DNA from 3 places in the Hathewaya histolytica genome. Region 1 is predicted to be linked to each of the others. Evidence: riboswitches for the same ligand, from Rfam matches in the RefSeq annotation. Region 1 holds a riboswitch; each other region holds the start of a gene.
The links. Region 1 has a riboswitch for glycine ahead of FGL08_RS03195 (GrdX family protein). Riboswitches for the same ligand answer to the same signal wherever they lie in the genome.

Region 1 (8,209 bases):
GTGTCCAACTATTGGCACTCCTGAAGGAATATGTCCTTGAGTTGGAGCAAATCCTTGATATCCATGATCTTTAATAAAGTTTGGTAATTCTTTTCTATCTAATTGTCCAGTTTTAACAGCTAGAGCCCCTATCATTTTATAGTTTTGAGTTGGAACATCTCCTGCACCTGCTGGTTCAGTTATTTCTGAAGTTTGCATTTCTGGAGAGAATTTGTTTATGTCTGTTATTTTTAATCCATGGCTTTGTAATGGTTCTAATACTAATGCTTGAAGAACTGCTTGTGGAGACGCACCATGTCCTATTGTATGTCTTCCTAAAATATCAGTTCTGATGATTGGGTTTACACCATCATTTTCAGATACTAAGATGGCAAATGAACCTAAGCAATCTTCCATTACTGGCATTTCTTTTCCTAAGTGAGATTTACCATTCATACCTAATTTAGCTGTACATCCACCTGCAACAACTACAACATGTTTGAAAGTTCCTGCTTTAACTAATGATGATGCACTTACTAATGAGTGAGCTGGAGCTGCACAGAATCCTCTTACGTCAGAACCTGTTGCACCTGTTAATCCAACAACTTCTCCTATAGATTTAGCTAAGTTTCCGCCTCCTCTTTGGTTCATATCACCGATTGCTTCTTCTGAACATTCAATAATGTATCCAATTTCTTCTACTGGTACATCTAGTCCATCAACTAAGTGAGCTAAAGCTATAACTGATGTAGCTTTACCTGCTAAGTTTTCAAGCATATATTCAGCTGATAAGTTTTCATCAACCTCGTGTGCTCTTTTAACACATCCTACTAATTTACCATCTTGATATAAACCTTCAGCACCTTTTTCATTTACTAAAGTTTCTATTAAAGATACTTCTTCTCCTTCTTTAATAGCTTCAGCTTTTTCTTTAAATAATTTATGATTCATTAATTTTTCTTTTACTAATTCAGTGAAATCTTTTTCAAGAATAACAAGGTCGAACACGTCAACAATTTTCATTAATCCATAGAACTCATCTTGAGGCATAATTTCACCAAATTTACCGTATCTATTTGCATTTTCAACATTTGACTTAAACCATGGTTTTGGAGTTTCTCCTAATTGTTCTGGAGTCATGTTTCCTATATAAGTTTGGTTTGGTGCATACCCTACTACTTCTTCGTAAGTTCTTAAGTTAGATTTGATTGCTTTTAAATAGTCTGAATCTGGATGAGACTTTCTTTCTACCATTTGTGTAGTTCCATTATGTATTATCATATCTGGAGTATGGGCTAATACATAAGCTGATTTTTTAATAACTGGAAAACTCATATTGTTAACCTCCTCATAAATGAAAAAACTAGATTATTTTATATTTTAATAATATAAAATTTTATACAATCCACATTATACAATATACCTAAAATTCTTTATCTTCAGTCTAATTTATATAATACATTGCACACAGTGCATTGTATATTAAAACACATACATTATATTTATGATAGTTACATTTTCAAATATGTATATTTATAAATATAATATAATTTATTTTTACAAATAATTAGGGAACACACTGTTCCCTAATTATTTAATTTATATATTAGTCTTCAAATACTGTTTGTTCTTCTACTTCTGTTTCAAGAGCTTTAAGAGCATTTTCAACTAATTTCTTTCTTAGGTTGTACTCATCTTCTTTATTTAAAGCTGGGTTTCCTAATGGGTGAGGAATAGCAATCGTTGGTATTATTCTGTTAGCTCCAACAGTCATTGAAACTGGTGTAATTGTACACATATGAACTACAGGTAATACTCTTTCAATTTCTTTAACTAGCGTTGCACCGCAACGTGTACAAGTTCCTCACGTAGAAGTTAGTATAACTGCATCTACACCATCTGCAACTAATTCTTTAGCTGTTTCAGCCCCGAATTTTTTAGATGATGCAACAGCTGTACCGTTACCAACTGTTGAATAGAAGTATCTGTGTAATGAACCAATTTTTCCTTCTTTTTCAAACTCTCTTAAAACGTCTACAGGAATAACTCTATCTGGGTCTTCATTAGCATATACAGGGTCATGTCCACCGTGTGCTGTTTCATGAGTTTCTGAAGTTAAGTCCATTAAACCTTCTATATCATACTTACCAATCTTAGAAGCACTTGAAGATTCAATATGGTCTGGGTTTCCTTTTGGAACTATACCACCTGATGTAACAATAGCAATTTTAGCTTTTGTTATATCTTTTACAGCTGGTTGAGGATCTACTCTATCGAAATCTGGCATTGGGAATTCTGTTACGAACTCTTCACCTTTTAATTTCTTAACAAGCATTTCAACAGCTCTCTTTGCTCCTCTATCTGTAGCAAAGTAGTTCTTTCTGATTCCTCTTGGCATATATCCATCTTCAGCAGGTGTTCCAACTTCTTCACCTTTAGCTAATTTTAAAGCTAATTTAGCCATTGCAGGTAAAGCTTGTCTCATACCAACTGCACTATTTCTAGTTTCTACAATATATGCACTCTTCTTGTACATATCTGCACCAGGGTTTTCTTTATACATAGCAGTCATTACTGGAACGCCTAATTTTTCATTAACTGCCTTACATATAGCACCACAAGCAACACCGTATCTACCAGCGTTAAATGCAGGTCCTGCTACAAATAGATCTGGCTCTTGTTTTTTCACCATTTCTAATATTTTAGCTTCTGCTTCTTCCATGTTTTCACCGAAATATGAGTCACCACAAATAACTGTTGCAACTATCTCAGCTCCATCTTTTTTTAATAGACCGTTTAATCCCATACCTGGGCCTACAAAGCCTTCTCTTACTTCAGGTTCGATGTGAGCCATTTCTTCTCCACCGATACCAGCATAGAATTGATTTATATAGTGAACTACTTTAATCAAAGTAATTTCCCCCCTTCAACTGGAGTTACTATTCAAACCCACAAGTTTCTGTTATTTATTATTTTTTAAATTTTAAAATTATAGTGAGTATTGTGAGAATTGATCTCTTACTGATTTAACTTCTTCGATGATAGCATCAACTTCAAGAACCATTTCCATCATTCCGCATTGCTCATCATAAACGCCTGCATCACAAGCATCTTTAATTTCTGGCTCTACTATATGGAATGCAGCTAATCCTAAAGCTACTCCAGCTAGTGGTCCTGCAAAAGTTGGATCTCCTGCTGCTACTGTTTCAGCTGATAATCCTGAAGCTTCTGCTTCTGCTCCACCAACTATAACAACAACATTTTCAGGTCCGTGTTTTTCTGCTAAATCTTTAACTCTTTGTTGGATCTCCAGATCCATAGCACCTGCAGCTGTTCAGACGAAACACTCTGTAGATGCAAAAATTACTTCTGCTCCTGCTGATTTAACACATGCTTCGATAGCTGGTCCTGGTATACCGTCTCTATCGCCGATAGCAATTACTTTTTTATCTTTTAACATAATTGATCTCCCTTTCTCAAATTATTCAATATAATATCCTATATTCTTTAAAAATTAATATCCTTTAGCTGTTAAATAGTTGAATCCAACTTCACTAGTAGCCCCAGTGATAACTTGAATTTCAGCTACGATTGATCCATCTTCCTTTAAACTTTCATTATTTGCACCAGCAATAATTTTTGCTGCTTCTGGATGTCCTATAACTTTGTCCATTTTTGGAAGAGTTATAACTTCGTTAGCATTACCATTTGTTACAACAGCGTCTCCTTTTGGAGTTGAGTCTGCTAATGATTGTGAACTTCCATCTTGTCCAGCATATTCGTCAGTTAATAAAACTGTTTTAATTCCTTTTGCAGTGATTTTGTTACAGTTCATAACTAAGTCAGCATCTGGGTTACCAAATCCTTCTTCTGAAACTATAACTGCATCCACTCCTAGGTATTCTGCCATTTTAGCAACCCAGTTAGATGATCTTTCTTTATCTGCAAGATATACGTTTTCGTTAGTTAATATTACTCCTACGAAGTTGATATCTTTTCCATGTTTTTCATATAATTCTTCGATTATTGGATGATTCATATGAACATAACTTGGATTTTTGTCACATGCAGATACACAGTTACCACTTACTATTGCACCGTCAAATACTTCTGTTGGGTAAATAAATGTAGGAATAATTTTCTTAGCATCTACTCCGTAAACATAAGTGTCATGAAGTAATCCTTGGCTTTGAAGCATATACACATAAGCTACTTTTGGTAACTCTGGATATTGTTTAAGTTGCTCTAAAAGTGGTAATGTTTCGAAAATTTTAACTTCATCTGGCTCTACTTCTTTACCAGCTTTTCCAAGATATACAGCTGCTTTGAATCCTAGCATTCTTACTGCTTCTTCGTGAGCATGCTGAGCTATACCATCTTTTGGTTCTGCAATGATTACTAAGTTGTTAGTCTTTGAGAATGGAGTATATTTAGCACCTTCTCCTGACATATCAACTATACCCTCTTGGAAACCAACGATTTTACCAGTTGTTACAACTGCTGCACCTTTTAATACATGAGTTCTGCCTGAACCAACTGTGTCAACTTTATTGATGAATCCAGGGAATATTCCACCGTTTCCTTCAACTTTAACTCTTGGCTCAACAACATCTTTAACTGGGATAATTCTTACTGATTCTCCTGGTCTTGCAATTTCAAAATCGATGCTCTTTATTCTGTCATCTCCACCGATTTCATTTAGAAGTTCTTCTTTGTTAACATAAAGAACTCCGTTTTCAACCTTTGTTTCACTGCCGAATTGAAGATCTTTTATAAATATTTTACCTACTTCAAGACGCATAGGTTTCACCTCCTGAAATGTTGAGTACATACGCCTTCATCCTAATAATTTTATATTAATGCACAGAGGTATTTTTATACCTCTATGCATAATTAACTTCCTTGGTATATCTTATTCATTCAAAGATATATAGTCCCTCTAGATTATAGAGTTTCGTAGTATTCTTTTATGAATCCTTCTATGTCATCTAATGTAGCAATCTTATCTGGAGTTATTGTAGCTACTGGTTCTCCATCTTTGTATATTTTCATTGTTGGTAAGCCTAAAACTCTTTGAGCTATAGCAAGTCTTCTTGATCCAGAAGTGTTTAAGCTAGCGAATTTTATTTTATCGCCATATTTTTCTTCTAAACCATGAACTCCTGGCATAAGTTGCTTACAGATTTCACATTTATCTCCCCAGAAATCTACGAATACTGGTTTCTCAGTGCAGTTAGTAACCTCTTGTTCCCAATTTTCTTTGTTTAATTCTAACATTTAAGAACCCTCCTCTATATTTTCATACACGCCATTGTGCATATATAATAATTTAAAATTATTAACAAAATTAAGTTAAATACTATTTGTGGTTTTCAACATAATGCTCTGCTTGAGTTGCAGCTATAGCTCCATCTGCTGAAGCTGTTATAACCTGTCTTAAAGAAGTGTCCCTAACATCTCCTGCTGCAAATACTCCTTCAACATTTGTATGCATAGCAGCATCTGTTAAGATATCTCCTCTTTCAGTCATATCTATTACACCTTTAAATAAATCAGAGTTTGGATTGTATCCTACGAATACGAAGCATCCATCAACTTTTAAAGTACTTTCTTCTCCAGTTACTCTGTTCTTAAGCTTTAATCCACCTAATATTCCACCATCATCTATAGCTTCTTCTGGAATTGTATTCCATATAACTTTGATTTTTGGATGGTTAAGAACTTTTTCTTGAACAGCTTTGTTTGCTCTAAATTGATCTCTTCTATGAATAACTGTAACATTTTCAGCAAACTTAGTTAAGTATAAAGCTTCATCTAAAGCTGAGTCTCCTCCACCAATAACAGCAACATCTAATTCTGTAAAGAAGTCGGCATCGCATGTTGCACAGTAAGAAACACCTTTTCCTCTTAATTCAACTTCATTTTTGAAACCTGCAAGTCTTGGATTAGCTCCACTTGCGATTATAACCGTTTTTGCTTGGTATTCAGTATTTCTACCTTTAAGTACTTTTATATCGCCTTCTAATTGAACTTCAACTATCTCATCTTTAACTATTTCAGTTCCAAATCTTTCAGCTTGATCTTTCATTCTTTTTATTAATGAAGCTGTTTTATCTTCAACTGAACCTGGATAGTTTTCTAACTCTTCTGTTGTAGCAGCTTGTCCACCGAATTTAGCTCTTTCAATCATTAAAGTCTTCATTCTAGCTCTTCCACCGTAAAGTGCTGCTGATAGTCCTGCTGGACCTCCACCAATAATTATAGTATCGTAAATTTGTGACATGATATTTCCTCCTTTAATTCAATGCATGATATATTAAATCATAATCTATAAGCTGAAAATCATTTAAAATCTTTTCATTATATTGCGGAAGTGGTGAAATATTCAGAAACTTTTTTAATGTCATTATACTACTTTCTATAATAGATAATGAATCTAAATCTACACCTTTATTTTTTTCTTTAGATACGCATATAGTTCTATACGGCGTTTCATTTGGTTTTATACTGCTCATTAGAGGATGAGTTAATAACTTATGACCCATATGTATTTTATCTCTAACAATGTTGTACACTTCTTTCATTTCTTTATCTACGAATATTACTTCGTATTCATCTTGAAACTTTTTTTCGCTCAAAGGGTTATTTGTAATAATAATTAGTTGTTCCCTCATTTTCCCCTCCATTTTTAAAGACATAAAAAAAGACAAAACATAAAAGAACCTAGCCCTTATGCTCTGTCTTGGTACCTGAGAGAATTACCCCGTCGGTGCTTTTATAAGCTTTCCAGAGTTCTGTCTATTCTCGATACTTTTGCCTGAAAATTTCATATTTATCGGCAAGATAAATACTTGTTCCTTCGGCTACTTTAAAAATTCATTTCACTAAGATTAAAACATTTTCATATACATGAACTTTTAAAGTCATCTCTCGAAAATTTCATCCAGCTATATTAATTTTTTAAATCGTTATTTCATTATCAATTATAACCTATAAATAAATAAATTTCTATAGTTTTTTTAAAATTTGTTATTTGTTTTATCTATAGTGCTATTGATAAAACAAATGAATTGACTTAATTTACTTAAAATTTATAATAATTAAACATAAGTGTTAAATTTAATACTTTTCAATAAAGAATATACCTGCCGCTGTTGTTCCGGAATGAACTCCTACAGTACACCCAACTTCGGCTCTAATATAATTTTTATCTAACTTTTCATAAGCTTCTTGTACACTAAGCAAAAGTTCTTCATCACCTGAAGCTAATAAAATTCTTTCTTCATCAAGATTTATCTCTTTTTCTTCTATATACTTCATAGCATTTTTTATAGCCTTTTTAGTGCCTCTAACTTTTTCTCTTACTTTCATTTCTCCATTATTCACTTCAAGAACTAGTTTTATGCCTAATAAGTTTCCAACCATTCCAGCTGTTTTAGATAATCTACCACCTTTAACAAGATTATCCAAGGACCCAAAAACTAAAGAACTCTTTACATGTGGAATTGTTTGCTTTATTGAGTTTTCTATTTCCTCTAAACCTAATCCTTCATCTCTTAATCTACAAGCCTTAAGAACTAATAAGCCTAAGCCACAGGTTACATTATAGCTGTCTATAACAACCACATTTTCTGTCTCTAACATATCTTTTGCCATGCACGCTGCTTGATATGTACCACTCATCTTAGAACATAAATGTATAGATATTACTTTATATCCCTCATCTAAGTATTTTTTATAACATTCCGTAAATCTCTGAGGATTGATTCCCGCTGTCTTTGGAAAACTATCTGATGACTCCATTTTAACTGCCAGTTCAGAAAATGTAATATCCTCTCCATCTATATAATCTTTTCCTTCAAATTCCACTGTCAAAGGCAAAACTTCTACATCTTTTTCTCTTAATAAATCTTTAGGTAAGTCTGATGTACTATCCGTTATTATTTTAATTTTCTCCACAGCACTTCCTCCTATTTCATATTAGGGAAATTGATTTGCCTTAAGGCTTCATACGCAATTATAGCAACTGTATTAGAAAGGTTTAAAGATCGCGTAGTAGTATTTATCATGGGTACTTTAATACAATTTTCTTTATTCTCTTCCCTTATATAATCTTCTAATCCAGATGATTCCCTTCCAAAAATCAAAAAATCACCTTCTTTAAATTTTGGTTCAGTATAATGTTTGGCTCCTTTTGTAGTACAACAGTAAAAAGTAGAATCTTTATATT
Region 2 (8,209 bases), 630 kb from region 1:
CCGGGTAATATGATCTACTAGCTCAGTCGGTAGAGCACATGACTTTTAATCATGGTGTCCGGGGTTCGATTCCCCGGTAGATCACCAAAAACATCTTACATTATGTAAGATGTTTTTTTTATTTTTTGGCGATTAAAACTTTATTTAAGATAAATTTAAGGAGGTTAATGTTGAATTTACCAGTATGTATATATAACATATAAATTATAGACTATATAAATAAGTATATATAATTAGTCTGTGTGCTTAATTTATATATGGGATTAAATCTATATTAGGGGTGTATAGTTATGAGTATTCTAGACGTAAAAGATTTATCTAAGAGATACAAGAAGGATTTAGCTGTTAATCATATTAACTTTCAATTAAAGGAAAGTGCTATAACTATATTAGCAGGTCCTAACGGAGCAGGTAAAACAACAACTATTAAGTGTATTTTAGGATTACTTAAAAAGAATAGTGGTGAAGTATTAATTGATGGAAAGAATATTAGAGAAATGAAGGAGAATGTTGCATACGTTCCAGAGAACCCAGATATATATCCTTATTTAACTGTTTGGGAGAGTATGAAATTTATTTCCCTAGCCTATAGCTTAAAACAGTGGGAAGGGAAGGCAAAAGAAATCCTATCTATGTTTAATATATTTGATAAGAGAAATGAGATAGGAAAAAGTTTATCTAAAGGTATGAAACAAAAACTTTCTATTTGTATGGCCCTTTTACACGAGCCAGATATATTTTTAATAGATGAACCTTTTGTAGGGCTTGATCCACTTGGAATTAAGGAATTTAAGCAAGCTCTTAAAATATTAAGAGATAATGGAAAGAGTGTTTTAATAAGTACACATATGTTAGCTACTGTTGAAGAATTAGGAGATAATATTATAATTATGCAAAATGGAAACATTTTATTTAATGGTTCTATGAAAGAATTAAGGTGTAAAGTAGAAGGTAACAATATGAAACTTGAAGATATATTCATTAATATGACTGATAGTGCTCAAGAAAATGTAGATTTAAAATAAGGGGGAAGGTATATGGTTATAAGAGATTTAAAAACTTTAGTAAGAATACAATTTCTACAGTTTAGGGCTTATAAAAGATATGCACTTTCTAACCCCTTAGTTTGTATAAAAGCATTTTTTAAAGCAATTTGGACAATGTTATTTTCTATTCTGTATTTTGGTATAATATTTTTCAGTAAAAAATCCATAAATCTTTCAAAGATTTTTAGTTATGCTGTAATAGATTATATTATAATGGGAATTTTAATAATAATATTTTTATCTAACTTACTAAAAAAAGATAATGAGTATTCTTCTTTTAGTTTTAATACCCACGATGTGCATTATTTGTTTTCAAGTCCTATTAGTGAAAGAGCCATATTTATATTTACACTTATAAAAAGTTCTATAAGGTTATTTATATCTTACGTTCTTATAGGATTATTCCTTATTTTAAAGTTTAAGATAGGATTTTATAAGGTTCTTTTAGGTGGACTTGGGTTTATTTTAATATATCTCTTTATTAAGGGTTTTAATTTTTTAATATTTTCTTTAAGGTCTAGGGTTAAATGCAGAAAAGAGCTTAGAATTAGTACTAGTATTTTTCTATTGATTTCTTTAGGATGTGGGTTATATAGCCTTATTTACAGTAAGTTGGAATTTAGGGCCATAGGGTTTTGGCAGTTAAAAAACTTCATAATCTATCCATTTAAATCTAGGATAGGTGTTTTGGATTTTATTCTTATGATTGCATTAGTTATAATAATTATGTATCTTTCAGTTTATTATGCTGTAGACTACTACGAAGAAATTGCAGAGAAAATAGAGTTTATTGAAGAAATGAAAGAAGATAGAAAAGATACAGATATTAACACTTATATAATTGAGGAGAGAGTGAAGGAAGATACAAAAATTGAAAGTTATAAAGACAATATACTAACTAGAATAAATGGAGCAGGGGCTTTTTTATACAAATCTTACATTTTCAATACAAGAAATAATACAAATAAAAAATATATTATAATGGGGGGAATAGCATTTGTAGTAGGTATAATATTAACTATATATAATAATTATTTTAATGCAGATTTAGTAAATAAGTTAAAAGGATTTTTAATAACATTTTGTATTTTGAATATAAATCTCTCACAAAGTTTTTCAGATAATTTAAAGTATGAGATGGGAAAAATGTATTTTACAATGGTACCGGATAAAATATATAGGAAGATTAATTATATAGTGATATATAATTATATTTTAAAATCAGCTGTGACCATAGTATTATTTATACCTATATTTTTCATGAAGGGTATTAATAGAATTGAACTTTTAACAGGGCTTATATGCCTTCTTTTAATTAATTTTATAAGTATATCTGTTAATAATATATTTATATTAGCTACACCTTTAGATATTAATATATCAGAAAGTATTTTAGCTGGAATATCCTGTGCTATAATGGCAATGATTACGATTCTCCCCTTAAGTATTATATATTATTTATTTAAAGAAACTAATACGGCATTTGGATTATCAATTTTAGTTTTAATTGTTATTAATTTATTTGTAGTGTTTATAAGTGATAAATTATTTAGGAGGATAGAGAGATAGAATAACATATATCATAATGCAACTTGGATAATTATTTATATAAAAGAAAGAGATTTAATTTGTATACTAGAATATTTATTTTATGGAACCAACTTTTTAAAAGTAATTGCACCTTTAAAAAGTTGGTTTTTATATTTTGTATAGTATATATCTATCTTCAAATAATAGTAGTAAATTATATTTTGAGATATCGCTAATTATTAAAATAAATAATAAAAATATATAAATATATATACTTTATATTTGTATCTATGTAAGCTTATTGAGGTGATAAATAATGAAATATTCTAATTACCATGTAGATATTATTCTTATATTAGTTAGTATGATATGGGGTATAAAACCTATTGTTATAAAGGGAAGTCTAGGCATTGTTACTCCTACTGAATATAATGTATTAAGAATCTTATTTGCGGCCATATTTTCTTGGATATTTTTGTTTTTAAAAAAGGATTATGTACCTGTAGAGAAAAAAGACATAAAAAAGATTATATTTGTATCTTTAGTGGGATTCTTTATATTTCAATGGTTATATGGAATAGGAATAGGAAAAACTTCTGCAGGAAATACAGCTATTATAATGGGGGTTTTGCCCATTTTAGTGTCTTTACTTAATCATTTTTATGGTGTTGAGAAGATAAGCAAGAGGTCAATGCTTGCTATATTTATATCTTTTATAGGTATAGTATTTGTGATTTTTTCACCTGGAAACATAAATTTTTCAAGAGATAACATGTTGGGTGGTGTAATTATTTTTGTAAGTGCCTTTGGATATGCTGTATATATGGTCTTTTCCAAGGGACTTATAAATAAATATCCTTCAAGTGAGATAACTACATTTGCCATAAATATTACAGCAATTATGATGCTAGTAATGTCAGGACTTAACATAAACTTAAAAGCTATGAATTTTAAATTATTTATAAGTCTTCTATACTCTGGTGTTATAGCCATGTTTATAGCAAATTTCCTTTGGACTTATGGACTTAGCAAGAGTAAGAGTACTACAAGGGTTTCCTTATATAATAACTTAAACCCTGTGTTTACCGTAATATTTGCATACTTTTTCCTAGGAGAAAATATTACCAGTTGGACCATTATAGGTATTATTGCAATATTAGGTGGTTTAATATTAAAATAGTATGTGAGGAATTTTAATTGAACAAAAGAGAGGAGAATGACAATATGAATTTTTCACATCTATTTTTTAGTGGAATTATTGGCATAGGTAGCGGACTTACAAAAATGTTAAGCTTTTTTTCTAATAATGAATATGAAAACTTAAAAAGACTTGTTACTGCTATTATAGTTTTTTTCATATTTCTAGTGTTAAGAAGGGTGTTTACAAAATATGTATTATCACTAATTAATAAGTTAGTAGGAAAGATTAAAGTTTTTTCTAATTTTAAAATAATTACATCCTTTGAAAAACCAATAAATATGTTATTTGTGATTTTTGGTATATATTCTGCTTTAAGTATTTTGGGAGGTAATTATTTAATAAACAAGGTATTTATTACGAAGATCTTAAGGACCTCGTTTGTAGCTCTAATATCTTGGGGGTTATATAACTTAAGTGGAGAATTTTCACTTCTTCCTAGTGGAGTTAAAGAAAAATTTGGTTTAAAGGTAGATAAAATTTTATTTCCATTTATATCGAAGTGCATAAGAGTTTTAATAATTGCTCTTGCAGCTACTATTATATTAGCTGAATGGAATATAAATATACAAATGTTTATAACAGGAGTAGGACTTGGAGGTTTAGCATTTTCTTTAGCTGCTAAGGATGCTGCGGCCAATGTAATTGCAGGTATAATATTAATTCTTGAAAAGCCTTTTAATATAGGTGAGTGGGTATTAATAGACGGTATAGAAGGTACAGTGGAGGATATATCCTTTAGAAGTACAAGAGTTAGAACCTTTACACAAGAAGTAGTTACAATACCAAACTCTGATATAGCCAATGGACCTATTACTAACTTTACAAGAAGAAGGAAAAGAAAGTGTAACTTTACTGTAGGCATTGCATATGAAACTAGTAGAGAGAAGATAGAAAAAGCTATAGTTAGAATTGAAAATATGATAAAAGAAAATAAGAAGGTTATTAAGGAAGATGTTATGGTTGTCTTAGAAAAATTCAGCGATAGTAGTTTGGATTTAGGAGTCTATTATTTTACTAGGATTACCGATCTTAAAACATTTTTAAAGATAAAAGAACAAATAAACTTTAATATAATAGAAATATTAAAAGAAGAGGGTATAGAAATTCCTTACCCAACAAATACAGTACATCTAAACTCAGATATTAAGATTAAAGATGTTATAGAGGAAGATTCACTAAAATCAATAGAAGAGGAAATAAGCTAATTATAGATAAGGCTTATAGAATATATTTAACAATAAATAACTTATATAATGCTTGATTTTTATACTATTTAAAGTTAAATTAGATATGTAAAAAGAAATAATAAATTTAATAATTATGGATGAGGATTATTGGAGATACTTAAGCTACAATAGCTAATAGTAACCGTAGAAGAAAGTTGTAGTCCAGCTTAAGATTACATCGAAGCTTTCAGGTAATATACAATAATCGGACATGGCCCTGGAGAGTCTCTTTAATTAGAGCATCCAAGAAGCAACTTATTGTATTTATTTCAATGAGGAATCTTTCAGATAAAAGGACAGGGGGTAAAAAGCATATGGACTACTATACGCTTTTTACCCTCTTTTTATGTTCTTTTTTATAATTTACTTTTGAGGAGGCGACAAAATGTTTATGTTAAAAATTTTTGAGATAATTGGTACCATTGCGTTTGCTATATCTGGTGCCTTAGTTGGTATGCAGAAAAAATTAGATTTATTTGGAGTTACCTTTTTGGGGATAATAACAGCTGTGGGGGGAGGAATATTTAGAGACATCATACTTGGAAATTTACCACCCACAACTTTCAGAAAGCCTAGTTATTGCATCATAAGCATTATATCTTCAGTTGCTGCTTTCTATTTATATCCAGTATTTATTAATAGATATGAAGACAAGCAAGAAAGAACCCTAACTATGGAAGAGGTAAAAAACAATAAATACATGACAAAAGAGCAGCTTTTAAATATTATGACTAAGTATGACCAAATGAGAGTACTAAAGAATATTATAGTGTTATTTGATGCTATAGGACTTGGAGCATTTACAGCAGTAGGGTCGAATTTGGCATTTTATCATAAGAGTAGTAACATGTTTTTAGTTACGTGTATGGGGCTTCTTACAGGGGTAGGTGGAGGAATTTTAAGAGATACATTTGTACAGGATACTCCTATGATTTTTAAAAGAGATATATACGCAGTAGCGTCAATCTTAGGAAGTATTTTACTATATATATGTAATTATTATAAGGTATATCAAATAGTATCTTTGTATTTATGTTTTATTTTAACCTTTGGATTAAGGATTATATCTATTAAGTTCAAGCTAAATTTACCTAAGTTTAATTCGGATAAATACAATATAAGTTTATAATTCTTAATATGTTTATATTAGATATAAGTAAGATAGGAACTCATCTAACTACTATGAAACTAGATGAGTTTTTATTTTATAGGTAAGAATAGAGTATAGTTATAGATTTAGGTATGGTTGGTACTAACGTAGCCTTTTTATTTAGACACCTAGGAATCAAAAGTTTATATTAAAATTAAGACCTTATTTATAAAAATAGTGCTTAAGTGGTATAATTAAAAATAAATATAAAATTTAGGAGTAGGTGAAGTCTATGATGTACCTTGCTCAACGTTTAATTAATAATTTAGGCTATATTATTGTAATTGTTTTTATTGTAACTAGAATGTCTAGTTTTAAAAAAATTGCACGTAGGGCCAATTATAGGAAGGTTGACTTAATTTTATTATCTGTGATTTTTGGGGCTTTTGGTATATTAGGTACGTATGTGGGGACAGAGGTAAGTGGTGCTATAGCTAATACTAGAATAATAGGTATAGTCACAGGTGGAATTTTATGTGGCCCTTTTGTTGGGATAGCATCTGGACTTATAGCGGGAATCCATAGGTACTTTGTTCCCTTTGGAACCAGTACGGCACTTCCATGTGCTATTGCCACTATTTTAGCAGGAGTTATAAGCTCTAAGCTGTATAATGTTGAAAAAAAGGAACTAAGATGGTTGTATGGATTTATTTTTGGAATTATATTAGAAAGTTTAGAGATGATTCTTATATTAATAATTACCAAACCTTTTAGTATGGCCAAGGAAATTGTAGGTAGTATATACCTTCCAATGAGTTTAACTAATGCTCTAGGAATTTCATTTTTAATTATTTTAGTTCAAAATATATTAAAAGAGGAAGAGGATATTGCAGCTAATGAGGCACAAATTGCTTTGGAAATAGCTAATAAGACTTTACCTTATTTCAGAGATATAGATGGTGATTCTTTAGAAAAAATATGTACTATAATAAAAGATTCTGTAGGTGCTGATGCCGTAGCTATAACAGATAAAAATTATATTTTAGCTCATATTGGTAAAGGTGAAGATCACCATATAAAAGGAAAAGAAATAGTGACTAAAGCTACAAAACAAGTAATTGAAGATGGAGAAATTAAAACTATTACAAATAAAAAGTGTATAGAATGCTCCTTTAAGGAATGTCCATTAAGATCTGCAATTATAGTTCCTTTAAGGGAAAGAGATGAGATTATAGGAACTTTAAAAATATACTATATTCGTGAAGATGCAGTAACAAGGAGAACAAAGAATTTAGCTATAGGACTTTCTCAAATAATATCTACACAATTTGAAATAAGTAAACTAGAGAAGCTAAGAACTATGGCAAGTAAGGCAGAGATAAAAGCATTGCAAGCTCAAATTAATCCGCACTTTTTATTTAATGCTTTAAACACTATAACTTCATTTGTAAGAATAAATCCAAATAGGGCAAGAGAACTTATAATCGATCTTTCCACTTATTTAAGGTATAACTTAGATATTGGAGAAAATCCAGTTGATATTTATAGAGAATTAGAGCAAGTTAGAGCTTATATAGACATAGAAAAAGCTAGATTTGGTGAAAAATTAAATATAATATATGATGTAGATGAAGGTCTAGACATAAAAATACCTAGTCTATTAATTCAACCTTTAGTAGAGAACTCCATAAAACATGGAATATTAGAGGGTGATGGAAAGGGAACGGTATTAATTTATATAAAGAAAATTAATAGTAAGGTAAAAGTAGTAATAGAGGATGATGGTATAGGAATATCAACAGAAATTATAGATATGATATATAATGGAGATTCTATGGAAAACAAAATAGGGCTAATAAATGTACACCAAAGACTTTTGAACATATATGGTAGAGGATTGTTTATAGAAAGGTTAGATAGGGGAACTAGAATTAGCTTTGAAGTTTAGAATTTTATATTTAGGTGGTGGGATAAATGAATTGCATTATTGTAGATGATGAGTATCCAGCAAGGGAAGAACTTAAATATTTTATTGAGAATTTTAGTAGCATTAAGATAATAGGTGAGTTTGATGATTCGATAAAAGCACTTGAGTATATAGAAAATAACAAGCCTC
Region 3 (8,209 bases), 1.5 Mb from region 1:
CATCTTGTATATTATAATCAAAGGCTAACTGAGTATGTGCATAAGAGATTTCCATATTTCCTGCTTTAGTAGTTGAATTAGTAAATCCACCTTTTACAGTCATATATCCTCTATGCATTGATTTGTTCACATCTGAAACTTTATCTATTTTAAACTTAAATGCAATACCATTTACAGATGTTTTACAGTGACTACTTTGTGAGCTTTTATAATCCTTAACATAAGCTTTTTCTTGCTCAAAAAGATCTATTGAAATTGATTCGTGATGACTTCTAGCTGTAGAATTATTAAAATATATATTAGAGTCATGACCTAATGCTAGTACATCACTGAAATAACAAAGAGGTCTTTTTTTCCAGTCATAGAAAAGATAAAACTCATACTCTCCATTGCTTTTTTCATATCCATCCAAATTTATTCTAATCCAACTATTTTCGGATTTGTTTGGAAATGACCTCGTAATTTTCTTATTATCATACAGTTTCAAAAGTTTATCTTGTCCTTCCAATAATTCATATTCTTCTTCTGTATATTTTTTAGGATCTACCTTAACATTACCACACCCATCTTGAATTACCCTTATATAAGCTTGGCTACTATTATATGACACTGCATTTTTTTCTAACTCTTTTAAGGCTTCTACGCTTTTTGGGTCATTTTTAAAATTATTAAGTTGCGACTTAGCTATACCTTCTGATATGTTAGTTTTGAAATTACTTTGAGTTAGTGCCATTTTATAATTGTCATCTTTTACTGGTGTTGCACCTACCATAACTGAATTAAAAAATATAGTAGCAGATACTAATAAAGCACTTGTTAATTTAATTTTACTCATTGTTATCCCCCTTAATGTGCTATAATAATGTTAACTATACCAAAATCAACATTATTATTCAATATTTTACCATAGGAGGAGTATCTTTTATGAGTTCTTTATATGTATTTTTTATTATCTTCATTATATTTATCTTGTTTATCATCATAAATAAAGTATTTCTTAACAACATATCTACTATTAAACTAATGTTTTTATCTTTATTTACAATGATAATTGGTATAGCATTTTTGGTAATTATAAATGATTACTCTAATATTTCATTTTTCTTAAAATTGATTGGTCTTTTTATATTATTATTTGGAATTAGTACTGGAATAAGTATACTAAAAAAAGATTTAAAATAAACTTTTTTGAAGATACAATATAAGTTTCAAATAATATGTATTAGAATTTTAGACTAGGATTACATTTTAACGCCTAGTCTAAAATTTAATATTATATTCTATATTTTGTAACATAACCTAATCATCTTCTTAGATGCTGTCTAATATGTTCTTTTGACACTTTTACTTTTCATACCCTTGCTATGATTTCAAAGGCTACCTTCATATATTGCTATCCACTATTCCATGAACGTAAAATTTTTTAATTTAAATTTTTGACGTTTTATTAAATTTCTACTAATAACCTTGTAATATCAATACTTTTATATTTTAATATTGTTTTCTCTGGCGTAATAAAATAAATATTGTTGAGCAAATCCAGATAAATCGCCAAATTTATCCCTGCCGAATTTTCTAATCTTAGGTAATGACACATCAGGAGCTACATAAAAATGTTGCATGGCTCTTTTAACCCATACATCCACTGGAAAAGCTGAATACTTTTGCATAGAAAAAAGTATTATGCAATCAGATACTTTAGGCCCAATGCCGTTAAACTCTTTCATAGCTTCATGACATTCATCATCACTAAGACCTTTTATATAGTCTAAATTTTTCTCTCCACTATATATTTTCTCTACAGTATCTTTTATATATTTTGCCCTAAACCCTGTTCTACATTCTTCTAATTCTTCTATAGTAGCGTCTTTTAATTTTTCTAATTTAGGGAAAGTATAATAAGATTCCCCCTTGTATATAATCTCTTCTCCCCATGCTTTACTTATATTATTTATGGCTTTTTTTATCATAGGTATCCTATTATTAGCTGAAATAATAAATGAAAGTGTAATTTCAAAAGGATCTTGTTTTAAAATTCTTATTCCTTTTCCAAACGATGTAGATTCAGCTAATATTGGATCTTTACTAAGCTCTTCTTTAATATCTCCATAATTCCTCTTTAAATCAAAATACTCTTCCCATATATCATAAAAATCCTTAATGTTAGTATTATATATTATGACATCATCTTGGTTTTTTTGAACTTCAATAACCTTCCCAAATGCTACACCTACATAACTTCCATCATCTCTCCTGTTCCATCTAAAACATTGTCCACAATCGAATATATCCTTAAGTTCAAAACTTTTTACATTTTTAATTATAATCCCTTGTTCTATTTCTTCTAAAGCCTCATATTCTCTATAGTCCATTATGTTCACCTTCCTTTTATATTAATTAATATTATGTATTATATATTTTCTTATCTATAAATATCTTATAGCTATTATTAATTATTTTGTACTAATTTATATTTTTTAATAATATTATAACAAACCATTTATATATTAACTACATACTTTCATATAATTTAATATTAAAACAGCTCTTATAAAGGTTTAAGAGCTGTTTCGTTATATGAATTATTAAATTATTTATTATAATATTATTTAGTCCTAAAAAATCATATATAATATATTAGCTAATATACCTGATGCTATACCACCTAATAATTGCGTTATAATAGCTTTATTAACTAAATCTCTCTCTCCAATAGCATCCATAAGTCCAACGTGAACGCTTAAGAAACCAGCATTACATATTGCCATTGCTGTAAATACAGCTACATCTTTTGCATTTATAATACCTGCTTTTAAAAACTCTGGTACTACTGCCAGGGATGCTCCAACAGATGCTAAAGACGTAATAGGGAATGTTATGGCTTCTGAATTTGAGAAACCAAATAAAGGTTTAATTATAAATTGTAATTTTGATCCTATCCAAGGAAAGAATCCTATTCCTTCATATGCTGCTCCTGTGAAAACACCATTAGGTCCAGGTCCCTTTGATAACATCATTATAAATGTACACATTATTACAACTCCTGGTATAATTGTAAGTGCTGTATCAACACCTGTCTTACCACCATCTAATAATGCTTGTAAAACTCTTTGAGTAACATTTCCTTCTCTAACTTCTCTATATTTTAACATATCATAGCCTTCATATTCACCATCTACAGCCTCTTGCTCTGTTCCATATCTCTTTTTACCTACGATTAACATTAATCTTACGCTTAAAATACCACCTGTTAAAGCTGCTATATTCCCTATTAGAACAGCTTTACCTAAATTTACTTTATCAGAAGACTGAGCTAGCATAAATGTTGTAACTATTAATCCCATTCCAAAAACTGTACCAAAGTTTACAAGTGATGGAATCTGGTATTTTTTAAAATACTTCAAAAATCCCTTATCTTGAACAATAGGAACTATTGATGGATTATCTGATAGATACGTAGTAACAGCCCCTACAGATGCTGCACCTGGAAGTCCATACAAAGGTTTCATAAGAGGATATAAAACTTTATTTATTATAGCTACTATTCCAAATTCAGATAACAATGATGTAAATGCACCTGCTAAAACTATTACCCCCATTAAAAACCATATAGTATTTAGAATTAAATCGTGTGCAGTACCCATCATGGTTTTAAACATCTTATCTACACCCATTCTACTAGCAAATACCCAAAATAAAACTGCAATAACTGCAAAAGCTACATAAGTTTCTGTTGTTACAACTTTAACTATCTTTTTTTGATTAGTTTTTTTTTCTTCCACTGGTTTAGTTATAGTCTTTTCCCCACTCATTGAATAACCCCTCCTAATATTTGTGAAACTTTTAAAAGAAACTTACAATTGACTAAATTTTCTAAAAACTTAGGGCAAATTAACAGTCTCTCTCCTTTCTTTTGTATTTCAATTTATATTTTATATATACAAATGTTAAATGTCAAACAATTCTTTATATTTTTATACTTATATTTTTATCTATATATTTTTACTATGAATATAAAATATTTGTATAAATAAAAAAGAGTATGTCCAATAAATAATCAGACATACTCTTTTTAAATTTTAGCTATTTAATTTTTCATCAATAGCTTTAGCTGCTTTCTTTCCTGCTTCCATAGCTAGTATAACTGTAGCTGCTCCAGTTACAGCATCTCCTCCAGCATACACATTTTCTCTTGAAGTTAAACCTGTATCTTCTTCTGCTACGATACATCTTCTCTTATTAATTTCAAGACCTTTTGTTGTAGATGGAATTAATGGGTTTGGTGATGTTCCAAGTGACATAATTACAGTGTCTACATCTAATACGAACTCTGAGTTTGGAATTTCAACTGGTCTTCTTCTTCCAGATTCATCTGGTTCACCTAATTCCATTCTTACACATTTCATACCCTTAACCCAACCATTTTCATCACCTAAAATTTCTATTGGATTAACTAGAAGGTCAAATGTTACACCTTCTTCTTTAGCATGATGAACTTCTTCTATTCTTGCTGGAAGTTCTGATTCAGATCTTCTGTATACTATGTGAGCTTCTTTAGCACCTAGTCTTAGTGCTGTTCTTACAGCATCCATAGCAACGTTTCCTCCGCCTACTACTGCAACTTTTTCTCCTACTCTAATTGGAGTTTCGTAACCTTCTTTGAAAGCCTTCATTAGATTAGTTCTTGTTAAGAATTCATTAGCTGAACATACTCCATTTAAGTTTTCACCTTGTATTCCCATGAACTTAGGAAGACCAGCTCCTGATCCTATGAATACAGCATCAAATTTCTCAACTTCAAATAACTCATCTATAGTAACTGTTCTACCAACAATTACGTTAGTCTCAATTTTTACACCTAATTTTTTAACATTTTCTATTTCATGTTTAACAACTGTATCTTTAGGTAATCTAAATTCTGGTATACCATATACTAGTACTCCACCTGGTTCATGTAATGCTTCAAAAATAGTCACATCATAACCATCTTTTGCAAGATCTCCTGCACAAGTTAATCCTGCAGGACCACTTCCTATTACAGCAACCTTTTTACCATTTTTAGCTTTAGTAGATGCTATATCCACATTATGCTCTCTTGTCCAGTCAGCTACAAACCTCTCTAACTTTCCTATAGCTACTGATTCTCCTTTTATACCTAAAACACATTTACTTTCACATTGTAATTCTTGTGGACAAACTCTTCCACATACTGCTGGCAATGCACTATATTCTGCTATAGTTTTTGCAGCCTCTTCAAATTCTCTATTTTTAACGTGTTGAATGAACTCTGGTATAGCTATGCTAACAGGGCACATTGTAACACATCTTGGATTTTTACAATTTAAACATCTAGAAGCTTCTTGTACTGCCTCTTCTTCTGTATATCCTAAACAAACTTCTTCAAAATTTCTAGCTCTAACTTTTGCATCTTGTTCAGCAATAGGAACTTTTTTCATTCTATCTAAATTCATTATTTAGCACCTCCTAAATTGCATCCTTTTTGAATTCCTTCATTTTGTTTAGTTTCCTCTGATTTATACATTGCAGCTCTTCTCATAGCTTCATTGAAGTCAACCTTATGTCCATCGAACTCTGGTCCATCTACACATGCAAATTTAGTTTCTCCATCTACAGTTACCCTACAAGCCCCACACATTCCTGTACCGTCAACCATAATAGGGTTTAAACTTACTACAGTATCTATTCCTAATTTTTCTGTAGTTAAACATACAAATTTCATCATTATCATTGGTCCAATTGCTACTACTAGGTCATATTTTTTACCTTGATTATTAACTAAATCTTCTATTAAATTTGTAACAAGGCCTTTAAATCCATATGAACCATCATCTGTAGCTATGTATACATCTTGTCCTACTGCTTTCATTTCTTCTTCTAATATTACTAATTCTTTAGTTTTTGCACCGATAATAACATCAGCATTTACCCCATGCTCATGTAACCATTTAACTTGAGGATAAACAGGAGCAGTTCCTAATCCACCTGCTACAAATAAAATTCTTTTCTTTTTAAGCTCTTCTATATCTTGCTCCACAAATTCTGATGCTTGTCCTAAAGGTCCTACAAAGTCGTGGAAATAGTCTCCTTCATTATAATCCATCATCTTTTGAGTTGAGCATCCTATTGCTTGTACAACAATTGTAACTGTACCCTTATTAGCATCATAATCACAAATTGTTAAAGGAAGTCTTTCCCCTTGTTCAGTCATTTTCACTATTACGAATTGTCCTGGTAAAGCTGACTTTGCAACTCTTGGCGCCTCAATATTCATTAAAAATATTTGAGGAGATAATTGTCTTTTCTCAACAATTTTATACATGTCCATTCCTCCATAATTATTGTATATTAAATGATTTTATGTTATTAAAATTTATAATTTTCACTTAAATTATTATAACATCTTTTATATACTTATGTAACATTTTTAACAATTATATTGCAACTTATCCGAATTATTAGATTATTAACATATTTAATAAACACAAAAAAACAGGGATAAATAGCTGTAATATATGCTATTTATCCCTGTCCTTTTATCTGAAAGATTCCTTAATACTTTGAAAATACTACGTCATAATATTTTCAAAATACTAAGTTTCTTCTTCGATGCTCTTTACGAGTCTCTCCAGGGGTGTGTCCGGCTATTGTTCCTCCACCTGAAAGTTTCATAATAAATCCATAGCGAAATTTATTCTTTTCTTCTTCGGTTACTTTTTTAAAAGTATCTCCAATAACCCTCATTCACGTATTTAGTTTTTAAATATATAAAGCTACACTTATTCCTTTATATACTTATATTATAATTTTATAAATATTTAGTCAATAAAAACATTACATATGTGCTGATTGAAAAGCAAACCTTTAGATAAGTTTTCATTTAAAACCTCCTAAAGGTATATGTACTTTGATTATTTTTTAACAACAACTATCACAGTTATTAAGTAAACAGCTTAATGTTAATAAACTCTCACTTAAATGTACATTTTCAACAGTTACATTCTTTGGAACATTTAAATCCACTGGTGCAAAGTTCCAAATTCCCTTTACTCCACCAGTTGTAAGAGTATCGCATATATTTTGAGCACTTTCACTAGTTACACATATTATACCTATACCTATTTCATTTTCATTTAAAAATTGTGGTAACATATCTATATCTTTAACTTCAATATCTCTAATTTTTAATCCTATTAATTTAGGATTCCTATCAAAAATACCTTCAATTACAAAACCTAACTTTTCAAAGTTAACATAATTAGCAACCGCTTGCCCTATATTCCCTGAACCAACTAATACCATTTTATAATCCTTTGAAAGTCCTAATATATTACTAATTTGTTCGTATAAATCACTTACATTATATCCATATCCTTGCTGTCCAAAATCTCCAAAACAATTTAAATCTTGTCTAATTTGTGATGCTGTAAAGCCTATTTTTTCACTTAGTTCTTTTGAAGAAATTCTATCTACATCATTACTTAATAATTCTCTTAAATATCTATGGTATTTAGGTAATCTCTTGATTACTGCCATAGATATATTATTCTTCTTTTTATCCAAAAATAACACCTCCCTATAATATCTCTTTATAATGTATAGTTAAATTATTTTTTATAGATTTTTTGAATACAGCAATATATATAATATTAGTATTATAGGTAAGTTATTGTCAAGTATTATACTATGCTATAATTATATATTATATCCAATTTTAACATTATATAAATACCTAAGTGACTATTATATAATAATTCTGTATAATAGTTTATATGCATTTAATAGGAATGAAGGTGATAATAATGATAGTTCTTAGTTGTAATAAGATATATAAAAGTTATGGTATTGATGAAATATTAAAAGATATTACTTTTAGTATTAATGAAGGCGACAAAATTGGCCTAGTTGGTTCTAATGGTGCAGGTAAGTCAACCTTATTCAAAATACTTACTGGGAACTTAGAGCATGATGGTGGTGATATGTTTATAGATAAAAGTAAACAACTTGGATATTTATCTCAGAACCTATCTCTAGATTCCACTAAAACCATATATGAAGAAATGCTTACAGTTTTTGATGAGCTTATACGTCTAGAAGAAAAAATAAATAGACTTGAAAAGGAACTTAACCAACCATATGAAGATTCTAATACTGAGCATTATAATAGGTTAATAAAAGATTATACAAATTC

Region 2: it holds a riboswitch for glycine, as region 1 does, so the genes downstream of both, FGL08_RS00395 (trimeric intracellular cation channel family protein) here and FGL08_RS03195 (GrdX family protein) in region 1, are expected to answer to the same signal.
Region 3: it holds a riboswitch for glycine, as region 1 does, so the genes downstream of both, FGL08_RS10615 (sulfide/dihydroorotate dehydrogenase-like FAD/NAD-binding protein) here and FGL08_RS03195 (GrdX family protein) in region 1, are expected to answer to the same signal.

Annotation. Positions count from the first base shown of each region.
Region 1 is NZ_LR590481.1:704,471-712,679, reverse strand. It holds gene grdC (glycine/sarcosine/betaine reductase complex component C subunit beta) at 1-1,314, opposite strand, end outside; gene grdB (glycine reductase complex selenoprotein B) at 1,586-2,890, opposite strand; gene grdA (glycine/sarcosine/betaine reductase complex selenoprotein A) at 2,969-3,439, opposite strand; gene FGL08_RS03210 (glycine/sarcosine/betaine reductase component B subunit) at 3,494-4,780, opposite strand; gene FGL08_RS03205 (thioredoxin family protein) at 4,924-5,256, opposite strand; gene trxB (thioredoxin-disulfide reductase) at 5,339-6,262, opposite strand; gene FGL08_RS03195 (GrdX family protein) at 6,276-6,653, opposite strand; glycine riboswitch at 6,707-6,779, opposite strand; gene FGL08_RS03190 (fatty acid kinase binding subunit FakB) at 7,099-7,938, opposite strand; gene FGL08_RS03185 (tRNA (cytidine(34)-2'-O)-methyltransferase) at 7,950-8,209, opposite strand, start outside.
Region 2 is NZ_LR590481.1:72,202-80,410, forward strand. It holds rRNA gene rrf (5S ribosomal RNA) at 1-6, shown strand, start outside; tRNA gene FGL08_RS00370 (tRNA-Lys) at 12-87, shown strand; gene FGL08_RS00375 (ABC transporter ATP-binding protein) at 291-1,025, shown strand; gene FGL08_RS00380 (putative ABC exporter domain-containing protein) at 1,038-2,615, shown strand; gene FGL08_RS00385 (DMT family transporter) at 2,893-3,756, shown strand; gene FGL08_RS00390 (mechanosensitive ion channel family protein) at 3,774-4,982, shown strand; glycine riboswitch at 5,211-5,313, shown strand; gene FGL08_RS00395 (trimeric intracellular cation channel family protein) at 5,389-6,132, shown strand; gene FGL08_RS00400 (sensor histidine kinase) at 6,386-8,041, shown strand; gene FGL08_RS00405 (LytR/AlgR family response regulator transcription factor) at 8,068-8,209, shown strand, end outside.
Region 3 is NZ_LR590481.1:2,203,560-2,211,768, forward strand. It holds gene FGL08_RS10590 (hypothetical protein) at 1-835, opposite strand, end outside; gene FGL08_RS10595 (hypothetical protein) at 925-1,182, shown strand; gene FGL08_RS10600 (DNA-3-methyladenine glycosylase family protein) at 1,485-2,372, opposite strand; gene FGL08_RS10605 (CD0519/CD1768 family membrane protein) at 2,616-3,812, opposite strand; gene gltA (NADPH-dependent glutamate synthase) at 4,080-5,471, opposite strand; gene FGL08_RS10615 (sulfide/dihydroorotate dehydrogenase-like FAD/NAD-binding protein) at 5,471-6,340, opposite strand; glycine riboswitch at 6,537-6,660, opposite strand; gene FGL08_RS10620 (redox-sensing transcriptional repressor Rex) at 6,937-7,581, opposite strand; gene FGL08_RS10625 (ABC-F family ATP-binding cassette domain-containing protein) at 7,821-8,209, shown strand, end outside.